DNA from 3 places in the Lysinibacillus sp. C5.1 genome. Region 1 is predicted to be linked to each of the others. Evidence: a T-box and tRNA genes for the amino acid it is inferred to sense, from the RefSeq annotation. Region 1 holds a T-box; the other regions hold tRNA genes.
What was found. The T-box of region 1 lies ahead of leuS (leucine--tRNA ligase). A T-box ahead of a tRNA ligase gene usually reads a tRNA of that ligase, here a tRNA-Leu.
Positions count from the first base shown of each region.

Region 2: it has a tRNA-Leu gene. The T-box ahead of leuS (leucine--tRNA ligase) is inferred to sense a tRNA for this amino acid. The anticodon was not compared.
Region 3: it has a tRNA-Leu gene. The T-box ahead of leuS (leucine--tRNA ligase) is inferred to sense a tRNA for this amino acid. The anticodon was not compared.

Region 1 is NZ_CP066226.1:3,537,181-3,543,334, reverse strand. Features, by position in the region: gene I5435_RS17250 (SulP family inorganic anion transporter) at 1-1,180, shown strand, start outside; gene I5435_RS17245 (transposase) at 1,232-1,816, opposite strand; T-box leader at 2,068-2,286, shown strand; gene leuS (leucine--tRNA ligase) at 2,379-4,793, shown strand; gene I5435_RS17235 (hypothetical protein) at 4,963-5,154, shown strand; gene I5435_RS17230 (sigma-70 family RNA polymerase sigma factor) at 5,308-5,829, shown strand; gene I5435_RS17225 (hypothetical protein) at 5,816-6,154, shown strand, end outside.
Region 2 is NZ_CP066226.1:4,210,110-4,216,263, reverse strand. Features, by position in the region: gene I5435_RS20715 (Tex family protein) at 1-2,039, shown strand, start outside; gene I5435_RS20710 (SprT family protein) at 2,103-2,564, shown strand; tRNA gene I5435_RS20705 (tRNA-Asn) at 2,656-2,732, shown strand; tRNA gene I5435_RS20700 (tRNA-Glu) at 2,734-2,805, shown strand; tRNA gene I5435_RS20695 (tRNA-Asp) at 2,833-2,908, shown strand; tRNA gene I5435_RS20690 (tRNA-Gln) at 2,914-2,988, shown strand; tRNA gene I5435_RS20685 (tRNA-Lys) at 3,002-3,074, shown strand; tRNA gene I5435_RS20680 (tRNA-Leu) at 3,144-3,229, shown strand; tRNA gene I5435_RS20675 (tRNA-Arg) at 3,254-3,330, shown strand; tRNA gene I5435_RS20670 (tRNA-Gly) at 3,349-3,422, shown strand; rRNA gene I5435_RS20665 (16S ribosomal RNA) at 3,633-5,184, shown strand; rRNA gene I5435_RS20660 (23S ribosomal RNA) at 5,550-6,154, shown strand, end outside.
Region 3 is NZ_CP066226.1:123,146-129,299, forward strand. Features, by position in the region: rRNA gene I5435_RS00565 (23S ribosomal RNA) at 1-1,683, shown strand, start outside; rRNA gene rrf (5S ribosomal RNA) at 1,802-1,917, shown strand; tRNA gene I5435_RS00575 (tRNA-Val) at 1,928-2,003, shown strand; tRNA gene I5435_RS00580 (tRNA-Thr) at 2,007-2,082, shown strand; tRNA gene I5435_RS00585 (tRNA-Lys) at 2,089-2,164, shown strand; tRNA gene I5435_RS00590 (tRNA-Leu) at 2,187-2,268, shown strand; tRNA gene I5435_RS00595 (tRNA-Gly) at 2,320-2,394, shown strand; tRNA gene I5435_RS00600 (tRNA-Leu) at 2,400-2,488, shown strand; tRNA gene I5435_RS00605 (tRNA-Arg) at 2,502-2,578, shown strand; tRNA gene I5435_RS00610 (tRNA-Pro) at 2,588-2,664, shown strand; tRNA gene I5435_RS00615 (tRNA-Ala) at 2,685-2,760, shown strand; rRNA gene I5435_RS00620 (16S ribosomal RNA) at 2,903-4,454, shown strand; tRNA gene I5435_RS00625 (tRNA-Ile) at 4,551-4,627, shown strand; tRNA gene I5435_RS00630 (tRNA-Ala) at 4,641-4,716, shown strand; rRNA gene I5435_RS00635 (23S ribosomal RNA) at 4,935-6,154, shown strand, end outside.

The DNA of each region.
Region 1 (6,154 bases):
ACCTAAATTTTTTCCAAAAGTACCTGGCGCATTAGTAGGCATTGTTGTTTCTACACTTGTTGCTACCTTCTTTTTTTCAGGACAGGTTGCAACAATTGCTACGGCTTACGGTCAAATTCCTAATACGTTACCGAAGTTTTCAATACCAGAAATCACCTTGGAACGATTACAATTATTGATTGGACCTGCCTTTGTAATTGCCATTTTGGGCGGGATTGAGTCGCTCTTATCAGCAGTTGTTGCTGACGGTATGACCAATACGAAACATAATAGTAATCGTGAGCTTGTAGGACAGGGCATAGCGAATATTATTACACCATTATTTGGCGGGATTCCTGCTACAGGGGCGATTGCACGTACGGCAACCAATATTAAAACGGGTGCTGCATCACCAATGTCAGGTATTATTCATGGTGTGTTTGTATTAGTCACATTATTGTTATTAGCGCCCTTTGCTTCGCATATTCCGTTAGCAAGTATGGCACCAGTACTAATGGTCGTTGCGTGGAATATGAGTGAACAAAAACATTTTGCTCATATTGTAAAAGCGAAATCTGGAGATTCACTTGTATTAATTATTACTTTTTTGCTTACCGTTTTCGCTAGCCTAACGATTGCTGTTGAAGTAGGTCTTGGCTTAGCCGTTGTGTTGTTTGCTAAACGAATGAGTGAGAAGTTAGTTATAGATAAAGTATTACCTGACCATACAAAAAAGAATGGAAAGGTACAACCTTATGTTGTCAATCAAAAGCATGATTGCCCACAAATTAGTATTTATACGATTGAGGGTCCACTGTTTTTTGGTGCAGCGCAAACGTTTGAAGAGACATTACTGCATTCTATGCAAGAACAACCAAGCGTCCTGATTTTACGTATGGGAAAAGTGCCATTTATGGACTCCACAGGTGAGTCTTATTTTAGCAATATCGTGGAGAACTTTACAAAGCGTGGTGGCAAGGTCTTCGTCACGGGCATACAAGAGGACTTAAAACTAGCGCTTATGCGTAATGGATTATATGCTCAAATTGGACAAGATCATTTTTTTGAACATACAGGAGAAGCTATAAATAGAGCATTGACACATTTAGATATGAATAAATGCCTTGGTTGTAAACATTTCGCTTTCCATGAATGTGCTGACTTTTCGAGTGACAGGCACGGAAAAGATTCTGACAATTGATGACGATTGAACAGAAAAGCTCCACACGATGGATTGTCGTGTGGAGCTTTCCTATTGGGGTGCTACATTACATGATTTGCTTTCATGTTCCTCGCAATATTGGCAGTAAGATAGTGAGTGGCGTTGTAATGTTTGAAGAAAAAAGCTATTGAGAATACTTGTATCAAAGAAGGGGAAGTTTGAAGATATAGGATGCTTGTAGAGATAATACGAGCTATAAGGATAGTCCTCCATTTTGTCAACCATAGGGGGAGACGTTGAGATAGGATTGCGGTGAATATAGCGACTAACACTAAGCATGTCGAGTTGTGAGGGAACAAGGTCTGCAAAATATCGACTCTCATATAGATGACAGCAATAGTTGTACTTCTTTTTAAAGTAATTGCTGTAACGCCAGTTAACATTGGCCATCACTTTGCCTAGTGGCACTTTGGGTGAACGAATCAGCAGGTGATAGTGGTTAGACATAACGCAATAGGCAACAATCGTAAACGAATATTTGTGATAAGCATATTGTAATACACGAAAGAAAGCTTCGTAATCTGCTACATTGTGAAAAATAGTTTGACGATTGTTACCGCGTACTACTACATGATGATAATGATCTGGGGACCAAAGCCGTTTTTTTCTTGGCACACGCTATTGCCTCCTTTACTTTTTTCTTTAGCATAAAAAAGCATGTAAAGAACGTCAATTAGACGGGAGTTACGAAAGTAATGACTATTTTTATTTTTCATGTGCATAGAAGGTTGAAATGAAAAATTGTTGGTGAAAATAATCATAGAAAAAATTTTTTTGATAATTGTGTGGAAATTGTGTGCGTGCCAGGCACCATAAAAAGATGCTTGTGCTTTTCAGGACTTTCCATTAGAATAAATGCAATACATGTAAAGACATTGATGAGGAATAGTAAATTTGTGGTTCTTTTTAGAGAGCTAGCGGTTGGTGGAAGCTAGTAAGGATGCAAATTGAACTCGCCTGCTGAGTCTGCATACGTAATATGAAATTTTACGTTTGCCGTTATTTCCGCGTTAAGGAAGCTTGAGCCGAGTGTAATCACTAATTTGGGTGGTACCGCGGGAGTTAAGAATACTCTCGTCCCTTTCTAACAAAGAAAGGGGCGAGTTTTTTTATTTTTTAAATATTTTGTCAATTCTTACGATAAGTGGTACTGCACATACTATAAGGAGGAAAAATAATGAGCTTTAATCATCAACAAATTGAAAAAAAGTGGCAACAGTATTGGGATGTCAACAAAACATTCAAAACCGAAAATGAAATGGATAAACCGAAATTTTATGCGCTTGATATGTTCCCTTACCCATCAGGTTCGGGACTTCACGTAGGACATCCAGAAGGTTATACAGCGACAGATATCCTTTCACGTTTCAAACGTATGCAAGGCTTTAATGTTCTACATCCGATGGGATGGGATGCATTTGGATTACCTGCCGAGCAATATGCACTTGATACTGGGAATGACCCAGCAGAATTTACAGCAAAAAATATTGCGACATTTAAACGTCAAATTCAAGAGTTAGGCTTTAGTTATGACTGGGATCGTGAAATTAACACTACAGATCCAGAATACTACAAATGGACACAATGGATTTTCATTCAATTATATAAAAAGGGCTTAGCTTATGTAGATGAAGTGGCGGTAAACTGGTGCCCAGCTCTAGGTACAGTGCTTGCGAATGAAGAAGTTATCGATGGGAAGTCTGAACGTGGCGGACATCCAGTAGAACGTCGTCCAATGAAACAATGGATACTTAAAATTACAGCTTATGCGGATCGTTTAATCGACGATTTAGAAGAAGTAGATTGGCCAGAATCCATTAAAGACATGCAACGTAACTGGATTGGTCGTTCGGAAGGTGCAGAAGTAACATTTAGCATGGAAGGGTCGGACAAAAACTTTACGGTATTTACAACACGCCCTGATACGCTATTCGGTGCAACATATACAGTGCTTGCACCAGAGCATAAACTAGTGGCTGAAATTACAACAGCTGAACAACAAGCTGCTGTCAATGCATATCTTGAAAAAGTAAAAATGAAATCAGACTTAGAGCGTACAGATTTAGCCAAAGAAAAAACAGGTGTATTTACAGGCGCTTATGCAGTAAATCCGATTAACGGCAAAAAAGTACCAATTTGGATTGCTGATTATGTGTTAGCGACGTACGGAACTGGTGCGATTATGGCTGTTCCTGCACATGACGAACGTGATTATGAATTTGCTAAAGAGTTTGGTTTAGACATCGTTGCTGTACTTGAAGGTGGAGATATCGACAAAGAAGCATTTACAGGTGACGGTCAGCACATTAACTCTGATTTCCTTGATGGTTTAAATAAAGCAGATGGTATTGCAAAGGCGATTGAATGGCTAGAGGAAAAAGGTGTAGGGGAGAAAAAGGTATCTTATCGTCTTCGTGACTGGCTATTCTCTCGTCAACGTTATTGGGGTGAACCAATCCCAATGATCCATTGGGAAGATGGTACAACAACTCCAGTTTCAGAAGCGGAGTTACCATTAATGCTTCCAAAAACAGATAATATTCGTCCATCTGGAACAGGGGAATCACCATTAGCGAATATTACGGATTGGGTAAATGTTGTAGATCCTGAAACAGGCAAAAAAGGTCGTCGTGAAACCAATACAATGCCACAATGGGCAGGTTCTAGCTGGTACTTCCTACGATATATTGACCCTAACAACAAAGAGGCGATTGCTGATCCAGAGTTACTAAAACGTTGGTTACCGGTTGATATTTATATTGGTGGAGCAGAGCATGCAGTATTGCATTTACTATACGCGCGCTTCTGGCATAAAGTACTATACGATTTAGGGGTAGTGCACACGAAAGAGCCATTCCAAAAATTATTTAACCAAGGTATGATTCTTGGTGAAGGTAATGAAAAAATGTCTAAATCAAAAGGCAATGTCGTGAACCCTGATGAAATCATAGAGTCACACGGTGCAGATACACTACGACTTTATGAAATGTTCATGGGTCCATTAGAGGCTTCAGTTGCATGGTCTACTAATGGTTTAGACGGTGCTCGTCGTTTCTTAGACCGCATCTGGCGTTTGTTTGTCAACGAAGAAGGTACGCTATCAGCGAAAGTGCAAACTTCAGACGATAAGTTTTTAGAAAAGTCATATCACCAAACAGTGAAAAAAGTGACAGAAGACTACGAAGGGATTCGCTTCAATACTGCTATTTCACAAATGATGGTCTTTATTAATGACTGCTACAAAGCAGAAGTACTTCCAACAGCCTATGCTGAAGGATTTGTGAAAATACTAGCACCAATCGCTCCGCATATTGCTGAAGAGCTATGGCAACTATTAGGTCATGAAAATACATTATCTTATGAAGAATGGCCAACGTATGATGAGTCTAAGCTTGTGGACGATGAAGTGGAAGTTGCTGTTCAAGTGGCAGGTAAAGTACGTGCTAAAATTATTGTAGCAAAAGATGCTTCAAAAGAAGAAATTGAAAAAGTAGCATTAGCCGATGAAAAAGTACAAGAATATATGGCGGGCAAAGACTTGGTAAAAATTATTGTTATCCCAGGAAAGCTTGTTAATATTGTTGTTAAATAATTAAACAAGAAGCCGTGAAATACGTTGTAAGAAGCGTACTTCACGGCTTTTTTAAATGTCGTTGGTAATAGGAACATTACATGCATTGCGATAAACGAGCCACGTATACAGGGATTGAGCGGAAAGGAAGCAAACAGTATCTTGCTAAAAATGAAGAGGTCGACACGTAATGGAAGACATAGTGGCAGGAATTCAAACGTATGGTAGATGCTACATCGAAAGTAGCACAATTATAAAGTACAAGCATCAACGCCAACAGATAAAATCATATCGAGCGAAAAATATGGCACAAGCATGTAACCTAAAAGGCAAATGTTTAGGAGTTAATGTTAGTTATGGACGAAATAGAAAACAGCTCTAAGCAAATTAGAATGTAAGAAATAGGGACGATTCTAAAGTTTTAAAACGATGCTACGAAAAAAAGTGTCCGAAGCGGGGGCACTTTTTTTGTTAAAGTGAAACCAACTTTAAAAGTTTTACGACTATAGGATGAATGAATAAAGGAGGGGCTCAAGTGAGTGAGCATTTAACAGCCATTATGGAAGAGCACGGCGAGTATTGCCTTCGTGTGGCCTATTTATATGTACGAGATTGGTCGATTGCAGAAGAAATCGTACAAGATGTATTTCTCGCCTACTATTTGCAACAGCATCGCTTTGAACAAAGAGCTTCGCTTAAAACTTATTTAGTAAAAATTACAGTACATAAAAGTCATGATTATTTAAGAAGCTGGAAAAATAAACGCCATCAATTACTTAGCAAATTTCATTTTGGTATTAGTAAAAGAACGCCAGAAAGCGATGTCATTAAAGCGGCGGAACGAGTTACATTGCAAGCGGCATTATTTGAGTTACCTATTACTTATCGGGAAGTATTGATTCTTTATTATTATCAGGAATTAAAAGTACGTGAAATTGCAGATGTACTAGGTAGTACAGAAAATACAGTGAAAACGAGGTTGCGTAGAGCGAGACAACTGTTACAAAACAAACTCGAACGAAGCGATTGGGAGGTGCTAGGCGATGACATCTTTTAAAAAGAAGCTGAATGAGGAAATAGGCGAAACACCACGTTTTACAAAAGGATTAAAGGAGCGCATTGTGCACCAAGCCGCACAACAACAGTACAAACAAATTAGCAAATGGCAATATCCTGCAATAATTGTAGGGATAATGGTGACACTACTTTTTTTGATTGCGAGTGGGCCATGGCAGCAAATGGAATATGTACATCATGCCTCAATTGTTGAACTAGCGCAAAATGAAGAAATACAGCAGTTGTCAATTGCACAAAATTGGTATGAAGATTCATTTAAAGCGGGGAGAACAGGTTGGGTAATAGGGCAACAAGAGTACGCAAAA
Region 2 (6,154 bases), 670 kb from region 1:
GCTCTTTGGATGAGGTGCAAATAAAAGCTGTAGAAGATCGTTATCATTACATACAGCAACTTGAACAACGTAAAGAAGAGGTTCTTCGTTTAATTCAAGAACAAGATAAGCTTACGCCAGAGCTGGAACAAGCCATCCAAGTGGCGACGGTATTACAACGTGTTGAAGATTTATATCGCCCATATAAGCAAAAACGACGTACGAAAGCGACAATCGCAAAGGAGAAAGGGTTGGAGCCTCTAGCTGATCTCCTGCTAGAGTATCGTAGTGAAGCGTTAGTCCAATTAGCTCAAGATTTTGTTGATATGGAGAATGTTGCAACAGTGGAAGAGGCAATTGCTGGAGCACGTGACATTTTAGCAGAGCGCTTTGCTGATGATGCAAGTATACGGCAGAAAATCCGTACTTTTTCTTGGAAAGAAGGTATGCTGACTACCGCTTTAAAAAATGCGGAACTAGATGAAAAAAAGGTTTTTGAAATGTATTACGAATATGAAGAGCCTGTCAACCGCATTGTTCCTCATCGTATTTTAGCTGTCAATCGTGGGGAGAAGGAGGAAGTCTTAAAGGTTGTTATCCAAGTACCGATAGATCGAGTACTGATGATTATGTGGAAAGAGTGGATACCAGCAACAGGTTTTTCACCTGCCATTGCTGAAGTGAAACTTGCAATAGAGGATTCCTATAAACGATTAATTCAACCATCAATTGAGAGAGAGTTACGTAATGAATTAACGGAAAAAGCAGAGGCGCAAGCGATTCATATTTTCTCGGAAAATCTCCGCAATCTTTTACTACAGCCACCGTTAAAAGGTAAGTATGTACTAGGGGTGGATCCTGCCTATCGTACGGGTTGTAAATTAGCTGTTGTTGATGAGACGGGTAAAATGCTAGAAGTTACGGCGATTTACCCACATCCACCAAAGCCAGATGTAGCAAAATCAAAAGCAGTTGTGAAAGAGATTTTAGCGAAATATCCTATTACAATCATTGCGATTGGTAACGGGACAGCCTCACGCGAAACTGAGCAATTTATTGCCGATGTTTTAAGTGAAGTGAACACAGATGTGGCCTATGTTATTGTCAACGAAGCCGGTGCATCCGTATATTCAGCATCGGAGGTTGCGCGTGCTGAGTTTCCTGATTTGCAAGTAGAGCAACGGAGCGCGGTGTCAATTGCTCGACGTTTGCAGGACCCATTGTCGGAATTAGTAAAAATTGAGCCAAAGGCAGTAGGTGTTGGACAATATCAGCATGATGTTTCTCAAAAGAAATTATCAGAATCATTAACATTTATAGTTGAAACAGCGGTCAACCAAGTTGGTGTCGATGTCAATACAGCATCAGCCTCTTTATTGCAATATGTTTCAGGGCTATCGAAAACCGTTGCCGAAAACATTGTAAAAGTACGAGAAGAAAATGGGCAATTCACAACGCGTGCGCAACTGAAGAAAATTCCTCGCCTCGGTGCAAAAACGTATGAGCAAGCAATAGGGTTTTTGCGTGTGCCTGAAGCGAAAAATCCATTCGATGCGACAGGTATTCACCCAGAAAGCTACAATATTGCAGAGCAAATTTTAGAAGCGGCTCACATAAATAAAAAAGAACTAGGAACACAAGAGGCAGAGGAAGCAATTGCAGCTCTTAATGTTCAAGCGTTAAGTGAAAGTCTAGGGATTGGCGTTGTTACTGTTCAGGATATTGTAGATACTTTAATGAAACCAAGCCGTGACCCGCGTGATGCTTTCCCACAACCATTACTTAAAACGGATGTTTTAAAAATGGAAGATTTACAAGTAGGAATGGAATTACAAGGTACTGTACGGAATGTCGTCGATTTTGGTGCATTCGTTGATATAGGTGTAAAACAAGATGGGCTTGTGCATATTTCCAAGTTGCAAAAAAAACGTATTAAACATCCATTAGAGGTTGTGGCATTAGGTGACATTGTCACAGTATGGGTGGAACAAATAGAGGTAAACAAAGGCCGTATTTCATTAACGATGCTTCCTCCAGAAAAACAAATGGTTGAAGTGTAATAATTTCTTGCCACACTGTCTATACTGCGCAGTGTGGTATTCTTATTGTTAGAGGTGATGAAATTGAACAATGAGGAACTGCAACAGCTTGTAAGTCGAATTTCATTAGAAAGTTTTCATAAACCCTTTATGCATCGTGCATACTTTAATCCAAGGTTACGTACAACAGGTGGGCGTTATCTTTTGCAATCCCACCATATTGAAATCAATCCAAAGGCGTTTGAAATATATGGTGTTAGAGAGGTAGAGGGAATCATTCTTCATGAATTATGTCATTACCACTTGCACCTTGAAGGAAAGGGCTATCAACATCGAGATAAAGATTTTCGAGCGTTGTTAAAAAAAGTGAATGCCCCTCGATTTTGTTCAGCGTTGCAAATACCTAAATCTCGTAGCCAAAAACAGCGCCCTCACTATACATATGAATGTATACAATGTCACCAAAGGTATGTTAGAAAAATTAGATTCAATGTGAACAGATACTGTTGTGGCAAGTGTTCAGGGCAATTAATGATAGTTGAGTAAAAAAACTTTTAAAAAAGTGTTGACGTTTATTCAGCTAATCCCTATAATAGTAAAAGTCGACAAGATAAAGCCGACAACACAATATGATTATTCCGAAGTAGCTCAGTTGGTAGTAGCACCTGACTGTTAATCAGGTTGTCGCAGGTTCGAGTCCTGCCTTCGGAGCCATGGCCCCTTGGTCAAGCGGTTAAGACACCGCCCTTTCACGGCGGTAACACGGGTTCGAATCCCGTAGGGGTCATTTTCATAAATAGATAATTGTAACATTGGTCCCGTGGTGTAGCGGTTAACATGCCTGCCTGTCACGCAGGAGATCGCCGGTTCGATCCCGGTCGGGACCGCCACTTATTGGGGTATAGCCAAGCGGTAAGGCAACGGATTTTGATTCCGTCATGCCTAGGTTCGAATCCTAGTACCCCAGCCATTCATTTCTTAATGAGCCATTAGCTCAGTTGGTAGAGCATCTGACTTTTAATCAGAGGGTCGAAGGTTCGAGTCCTTCATGGCTCATCTTTTTTAAGAAAAAGGTTGAAAATTCGAATTATCATTGTATAATAAGAAGGTTCCTATTTTTTGAATGCGGTCGTGGCGGAACGGCAGACGCGCTAGGTTGAGGGCCTAGTGGGGGCAACCCCGTGGAGGTTCAAGTCCTCTCGGCCGCACCAAGTCAGTTCAGTTATTTAACACATGCGCCCGTAGCTCAATTGGATAGAGCGTCTGACTACGGATCAGAAGGTTGTGGGTTCGACTCCTGCCGGGCGCGCCATAATACATTTTAATAATTGCGGGTGTAGTTTAATGGTAAAACCTCAGCCTTCCAAGCTGATGTCGTGAGTTCGATTCTCATCACCCGCTCCAAAAAATATTTAAAAAATTGTTGACATCATTAACGAAAGATGTTAAGATGTAAAAGTCGCTGAAACAAACGGCAACAAAATGAACCTTGAAAACTGAACAAGCAAAACGTAATCAATATAGTTTTTACTAGCTAACTTTGTTAGTGAACGAAACAAAATTTTGGACATCAAAATTGATGCCAGCAAAACAATTTGAGCTAATCAAATTTCTTTTATGGAGAGTTTGATCCTGGCTCAGGACGAACGCTGGCGGCGTGCCTAATACATGCAAGTCGAGCGAACTGAGAAGGAGCTTGCTCCTTTGACGTTAGCGGCGGACGGGTGAGTAACACGTGGGCAACCTACCCTATAGTTTGGGATAACTCCGGGAAACCGGGGCTAATACCGAATAATCTCTTGTCTCTCATGGGACAATACTGAAAGACGGTTTCGGCTGTCGCTATAGGATGGGCCCGCGGCGCATTAGCTAGTTGGTGAGGTAACGGCTCACCAAGGCAACGATGCGTAGCCGACCTGAGAGGGTGATCGGCCACACTGGGACTGAGACACGGCCCAGACTCCTACGGGAGGCAGCAGTAGGGAATCTTCCACAATGGGCGAAAGCCTGATGGAGCAACGCCGCGTGAGTGAAGAAGGATTTCGGTTCGTAAAACTCTGTTGTAAGGGAAGAACAAGTACAGTAGTAACTGGCTGTACCTTGACGGTACCTTATTAGAAAGCCACGGCTAACTACGTGCCAGCAGCCGCGGTAATACGTAGGTGGCAAGCGTTGTCCGGAATTATTGGGCGTAAAGCGCGCGCAGGTGGTTTCTTAAGTCTGATGTGAAAGCCCACGGCTCAACCGTGGAGGGTCATTGGAAACTGGGAGACTTGAGTGCAGAAGAGGATAGTGGAATTCCAAGTGTAGCGGTGAAATGCGTAGAGATTTGGAGGAACACCAGTGGCGAAGGCGACTATCTGGTCTGTAACTGACACTGAGGCGCGAAAGCGTGGGGAGCAAACAGGATTAGATACCCTGGTAGTCCACGCCGTAAACGATGAGTGCTAAGTGTTAGGGGGTTTCCGCCCCTTAGTGCTGCAGCTAACGCATTAAGCACTCCGCCTGGGGAGTACGGTCGCAAGACTGAAACTCAAAGGAATTGACGGGGGCCCGCACAAGCGGTGGAGCATGTGGTTTAATTCGAAGCAACGCGAAGAACCTTACCAGGTCTTGACATCCCGTTGACCACTGTAGAGATATGGTTTTCCCTTCGGGGACAACGGTGACAGGTGGTGCATGGTTGTCGTCAGCTCGTGTCGTGAGATGTTGGGTTAAGTCCCGCAACGAGCGCAACCCTTGATCTTAGTTGCCATCATTTAGTTGGGCACTCTAAGGTGACTGCCGGTGACAAACCGGAGGAAGGTGGGGATGACGTCAAATCATCATGCCCCTTATGACCTGGGCTACACACGTGCTACAATGGACGATACAAACGGTTGCCAACTCGCGAGAGGGAGCTAATCCGATAAAGTCGTTCTCAGTTCGGATTGTAGGCTGCAACTCGCCTACATGAAGCCGGAATCGCTAGTAATCGCGGATCAGCATGCCGCGGTGAATACGTTCCCGGGCCTTGTACACACCGCCCGTCACACCACGAGAGTTTGTAACACCCGAAGTCGGTGAGGTAACCTTTTGGAGCCAGCCGCCGAAGGTGGGATAGATGATTGGGGTGAAGTCGTAACAAGGTAGCCGTATCGGAAGGTGCGGCTGGATCACCTCCTTTCTAAGGATATTTTCGGAATACAAACCTTGGGTTTGTAAGATTACGTTTTGCGTTCAGTTTTGAAGGTTCATCATTACGATGAAATACTTCAAAACTGTGCTCCTGTCGCTACGCTTTTGTCGCAAATTTGCGAAGAAGTAGAAGCAGGTAGTGAATTTGTTCTTTGAAAACTGGATAAAACGACATTGAAATTGTAACAAACACATTTATTTTTTAAGTTTTTTATAGGCTTAATAACGAAATAGGGTTTCAAGACACAAGCAGTTCTAGGAAGCGAACGAGTGAATGAAGGAGCGTACTTACGTACGTGACTGATTGAACGAGAGAAGCTGACAACGAAATGCGCAGTGGATTGGAAGCCGATAGGTTAAGTTATTAAGGGCGCACGGCGAATGCCTTGGCACTAGGAGCCGAAGAAGGACGGCACTAACACCGATATGCTTCGGGGAGCTGTAAGTGAGCTTTGATCCGGAGATTTCCGAATGGGGGAACCCACTACGTTTAATCGCGTAGTATCTTGACGTGAATACATAGCGTCTTGAAGGCAGACCCAGGGAACTGAAACATCTAAGTACCTGGAGGAAGAGAAAGAAAAATCGATTCCCTGAGTAGCGGCGAGCGAAACGGGAAGAGCCCAAACCAAGAGGCTTGCCTCTTGGGGTTGTAGGACACTCTATACGGAGTTACAAAGGAATGAGTTAGATGAAGCGACTTGGAAAGGTCCGCCAGAGCAGGTAAAAGCCCTGTAGTCGAAAGTTCGTTCCCTCCAGAGTGGATCCTGAGTACGGCGGAACACGTGAAATTCCGTCGGAATCCGGGAGGACCATCTCCCAAGGCTAAATACTACCTAGTGACCGATAGTGAACCAGTACCGTGAGGGAAAGGTGAAAAGCACCCCGGAAGGGGAGTGAAAGAGATCCTGAAACCGTGTGCCTACAAGTAGTTAGAGCCCGTTAATGGGTGATAGCGT
Region 3 (6,154 bases), 1.3 Mb from region 1:
TAAGTGCGTTGAAGTCAGACCGGAAGGACTGGTGGAGCGCTTAGAAGTGAGAATGCCGGTATGAGTAGCGAAAGACGGGTGAGAATCCCGTCCACCGTATGACTAAGGTTTCCTGAGGAAGGCTCGTCCGCTCAGGGTTAGTCGGGACCTAAGCCGAGGCCGATAGGCGTAGGCGATGGACAACAGGTTGATATTCCTGTACCACCTCCTCACCGTTTGAGAAATGGGGGGACGCAGTAGGATAGGGTAAGCGCGCCGTTGGTTGTGCGCGTCCAAGCAGTAAGGCGTGTGTGTAGGCAAATCCGCACACTGTAACGTTGAGCTGTGATGGCGAGTCCGTATGGACGAAGTTCCTGATTTCACACTGCCAAGAAAAGCCTCTATCGAGGTGAGAGGTGCCCGTACCGCAAACCGACACAGGTAGTCGAGGAGAGAATCCTAAGGTGTGCGAGAGAACTCTCGTTAAGGAACTCGGCAAAATGACCCCGTAACTTCGGGAGAAGGGGTGCTCTTGAGCGTGCAAGCGCATGAGAGCCGCAGTGAATAGGCCCAGGCGACTGTTTAGCAAAAACACAGGTCTCTGCAAAACCGTAAGGTGACGTATAGGGGCTGACGCCTGCCCGGTGCTGGAAGGTTAAGAGGAGTGGTTAGCGCAAGCGAAGCTGCGAATTGAAGCCCCAGTAAACGGCGGCCGTAACTATAACGGTCCTAAGGTAGCGAAATTCCTTGTCGGGTAAGTTCCGACCCGCACGAAAGGCGTAACGATCTGGGCACTGTCTCAACGAGAGACTCGGTGAAATTATAGTACCTGTGAAGATGCAGGTTACCCGCGACAGGACGGAAAGACCCCGTGGAGCTTTACTGTAGCCTGATATTGAATTTTGGTACAACTTGTACAGGATAGGTAGGAGCCAGAGATCTCGGAGCGCCAGCTTCGAAGGAGGCGTCGGTGGGATACTACCCTGGTTGTATTGAAATTCTAACCCATGCCCCTTAGCGGGGCAGGAGACAGTGTCAGGCGGACAGTTTGACTGGGGCGGTCGCCTCCTAAAAGGTAACGGAGGCGCCCAAAGGTTCCCTCAGAATGGTTGGAAATCATTCGTAGAGTGTAAAGGCACAAGGGAGCTTGACTGCGAGACCTACAAGTCGAGCAGGGTCGAAAGACGGGCTTAGTGATCCGGTGGTTCCGCATGGAAGGGCCATCGCTCAACGGATAAAAGCTACCCCGGGGATAACAGGCTTATCTCCCCCAAGAGTCCACATCGACGGGGAGGTTTGGCACCTCGATGTCGGCTCATCGCATCCTGGGGCTGTAGTCGGTCCCAAGGGTTGGGCTGTTCGCCCATTAAAGCGGTACGCGAGCTGGGTTCAGAACGTCGTGAGACAGTTCGGTCCCTATCCGTCGTGGGCGTAGGAAATTTGAGAGGAGCTGTCCTTAGTACGAGAGGACCGGGATGGACACACCGCTGGTGTACCAGTTGTCTTGCCAAAGGCATCGCTGGGTAGCTATGTGTGGACGGGATAAGTGCTGAAAGCATCTAAGCATGAAGCCCCCCTCAAGATGAGATTTCCCATTACGCAAGTAAGTAAGATCCCTCAAAGACGATGAGGTAGATAGGTTCGAGGTGGAAGTGTGGTGACACATGGAGCTGACGAATACTAATCGATCGAGGACTTAACCAAAAAAAAGTTTGAAACATTCAATGAACCGTTTATCCAGTTTTGAAAGAACAAGCAAGTTTTAAAAAAAAGCTTGTAATTATAATAATTTATGTTATAATGAATCTTGTCTTTTAAATAGTCTAGTGATGATGGCAAAGAGGTCACACCCGTTCCCATACCGAACACGGAAGTTAAGCTCTTTAGCGCCGATGGTAGTTGGGGGCTTCCCCCTGTGAGAGTAGGACGTCGCTAGGCATAATACCCAGGAGGATTAGCTCAGCTGGGAGAGCATCTGCCTTACAAGCAGAGGGTCGGCGGTTCGAGCCCGTCATCCTCCACCATATGCCGGTTTAGCTCAGCAGGTAGAGCAACTGACTTGTAATCAGTAGGTCGTGGGTTCGATTCCTATAGCCGGCACCATTTTTTGAGCCATTAGCTCAGTTGGTAGAGCATCTGACTTTTAATCAGAGGGTCGAAGGTTCGAGTCCTTCATGGCTCACCATTTTAATTGCCAACAATAATATGCGGGTGTGGCGGAATTGGCAGACGCACTAGACTTAGGATCTAGCGCCGCGAGGCGTGGGGGTTCGACTCCCTTCACCCGCATCATCTATATTTCAAATTTATAATTGCCAGGATAAATAATCTTATGCACATGCGGAAGTAGTTCAGTGGTAGAACACCACCTTGCCAAGGTGGGGGTCGCGAGTTCGAACCTCGTCTTCCGCTCCAAATGTGCCGGGGTGGCGGAACTGGCAGACGCACAGGACTTAAAATCCTGCGGTAGGTGACTACCGTGCCGGTTCGATTCCGGCCCTCGGCACCATTTTTAATATTTAGCGCCCGTAGCTCAATTGGATAGAGCGTCTGACTACGGATCAGAAGGTTGTGGGTTCGACTCCTGCCGGGCGCGCCAATAAATGAACGGGAAGTAGCTCAGCTTGGTAGAGCACTTGGTTTGGGACCAAGGGGTCGCAGGTTCGAATCCTGTCTTCCCGACCATTTCCTAAAATATACTTTATGGGGCCTTAGCTCAGCTGGGAGAGCGCCTGCCTTGCACGCAGGAGGTCAGCGGTTCGATCCCGCTAGGCTCCACCAATTTTTATATATGAACCTTGAAAACTGAACAAGCAAAACGTAATCAATATAGTTTTTATTAGCTAACTTCGTTAGTGAACGAAACAAAAATTTGGACATCAAAATTGATGCCAGCAAAACAATTTGAGCTAATCAAATTTCTTTTATGGAGAGTTTGATCCTGGCTCAGGACGAACGCTGGCGGCGTGCCTAATACATGCAAGTCGAGCGAACAGAGAAGGAGCTTGCTCCTTTGACGTTAGCGGCGGACGGGTGAGTAACACGTGGGCAACCTACCCTATAGTTTGGGATAACTCCGGGAAACCGGGGCTAATACCGAATAATCTATCGTCCCTCATGGGACAATACTGAAAGACGGTTTCGGCTGTCGCTATAGGATGGGCCCGCGGCGCATTAGCTAGTTGGTGAGGTAACGGCTCACCAAGGCAACGATGCGTAGCCGACCTGAGAGGGTGATCGGCCACACTGGGACTGAGACACGGCCCAGACTCCTACGGGAGGCAGCAGTAGGGAATCTTCCACAATGGGCGAAAGCCTGATGGAGCAACGCCGCGTGAGTGAAGAAGGATTTCGGTTCGTAAAACTCTGTTGTAAGGGAAGAACAAGTACAGTAGTAACTGGCTGTACCTTGACGGTACCTTATTAGAAAGCCACGGCTAACTACGTGCCAGCAGCCGCGGTAATACGTAGGTGGCAAGCGTTGTCCGGAATTATTGGGCGTAAAGCGCGCGCAGGTGGTTTCTTAAGTCTGATGTGAAAGCCCATGGCTCAACCGTGGAGGGTCATTGGAAACTGGGAGACTTGAGTGCAGAAGAGGATAGTGGAATTCCAAGTGTAGCGGTGAAATGCGTAGAGATTTGGAGGAACACCAGTGGCGAAGGCGACTATCTGGTCTGTAACTGACACTGAGGCGCGAAAGCGTGGGGAGCAAACAGGATTAGATACCCTGGTAGTCCACGCCGTAAACGATGAGTGCTAAGTGTTAGGGGGTTTCCGCCCCTTAGTGCTGCAGCTAACGCATTAAGCACTCCGCCTGGGGAGTACGGTCGCAAGACTGAAACTCAAAGGAATTGACGGGGGCCCGCACAAGCGGTGGAGCATGTGGTTTAATTCGAAGCAACGCGAAGAACCTTACCAGGTCTTGACATCCCGTTGACCACTGTAGAGATATGGTTTTCCCTTCGGGGACAACGGTGACAGGTGGTGCATGGTTGTCGTCAGCTCGTGTCGTGAGATGTTGGGTTAAGTCCCGCAACGAGCGCAACCCTTGATCTTAGTTGCCATCATTTAGTTGGGCACTCTAAGGTGACTGCCGGTGACAAACCGGAGGAAGGTGGGGATGACGTCAAATCATCATGCCCCTTATGACCTGGGCTACACACGTGCTACAATGGACGATACAAACGGTTGCCAACTCGCGAGAGGGAGCTAATCCGATAAAGTCGTTCTCAGTTCGGATTGTAGGCTGCAACTCGCCTACATGAAGCCGGAATCGCTAGTAATCGCGGATCAGCATGCCGCGGTGAATACGTTCCCGGGCCTTGTACACACCGCCCGTCACACCACGAGAGTTTGTAACACCCGAAGTCGGTGAGGTAACCTTTTGGAGCCAGCCGCCGAAGGTGGGATAGATGATTGGGGTGAAGTCGTAACAAGGTAGCCGTATCGGAAGGTGCGGCTGGATCATCTCCTTTCTAAGGATATTTTCGGAATACAAACCTTGGGTTTGTAAGATTACGTTTTGCGTTCAGTTTTGAAGGTTTATAACTAACTTTATAAAACTTCCAAGAGGGCCTATAGCTCAGCTGGTTAGAGCGCACGCCTGATAAGCGTGAGGTCGATGGTTCGAGTCCATTTAGGCCCACCATATATAACCTCTTGGGGCCTTAGCTCAGCTGGGAGAGCGCCTGCCTTGCACGCAGGAGGTCAGCGGTTCGATCCCGCTAGGCTCCACCAATTTTTATTTGTTCTTTGAAAACTGGATAAAACGACATTGAAATTGTAACAAACACATTTATTTTTTTAAGTTTTTTATAGGCTTAATAACGAAATAGGGTTTCAAGACACAAGCAGTTCTAGGAAGCGAACGAGTGAATGAAGGAGCGTACTTACGTACGTGACTGATTGAACGAGAGAAGCTGACAACGAAATGCGCAGTGGATTGGAAGCCGATAGGTTAAGTTATTAAGGGCGCACGGCGAATGCCTTGGCACTAGGAGCCGAAGAAGGACGGCACTAACACCGATATGCTTCGGGGAGCTGTAAGTGAGCTTTGATCCGGAGATTTCCGAATGGGGGAACCCACTACGTTTAATCGCGTAGTATCTTGACGTGAATACATAGCGTCTTGAAGGCAGACCCAGGGAACTGAAACATCTAAGTACCTGGAGGAAGAGAAAGAAAAATCGATTCCCTGAGTAGCGGCGAGCGAAACGGGAAGAGCCCAAACCAAGAGGCTTGCCTCTTGGGGTTGTAGGACACTCTATACGGAGTTACAAAGGAATGAGTTAGATGAAGCGACTTGGAAAGGTCCGCCAGAGCAGGTAAAAGCCCTGTAGTCGAAAGTTCGTTCCCTCCAGAGTGGATCCTGAGTACGGCGGAACACGTGAAATTCCGTCGGAATCCGGGAGGACCATCTCCCAAGGCTAAATACTACCTAGTGACCGATAGTGAACCAGTACCGTGAGGGAAAGGTGAAAAGCACCCCGGAAGGGGAGTGAAAGAGATCCTGAAACCGTGTGCCTACAAGTAGTTAGAGCCCGTTAATGGGTGATAGCGTGCCTTTTGTAGAATGAACCGGCGAGTTACGATTACGTGCGAGGTTAAGCTTTAGAAGGCGGAGCCGCAGCGAAAGCGAGTCTGAATAGGGCGAATTAGTACGTGGTCGTAGACCCGAAACCAGGTGATCTACCCATGTCCAGGGTGAAGGTGAGGTAACACTTACTGGAGGCCCGAACCCACGCACGTTGAAAAGTGCGGGGATGAGGTGTGGGTAGCGGAGAAATTCCAATCGAACTTGGAGATAGCTGGTTCTCTCCGAAATAGCTTTAGGGCTAGCCTCGTGATGAGAATACTGGAGGTAGAGCACTGTTTGGACTAGGGGGCCATCCCGGTTTACCGAATTCAGACAAACTCCGAATGCCAGATATTTATACACGGGAGTCAGACTGCGAGTGATAAGATCCGTAGTCAAAAGGGAAACAGCCCAGACCACCAGCTAAGGTCCCAAAGTAATCGTTAAGTGGAAAAGGATGTGGCGTTGCACAGACAACCAGGATGTTGGCTTAGAAGCAGCCATCATTTAAAGAGTGCGTAATAGCTCACTGGTCGAGTGACGCTGCGCCGAAAATGTATCGGGGCTAAACGATTCACCGAAGCTGTGGATTGACATCTA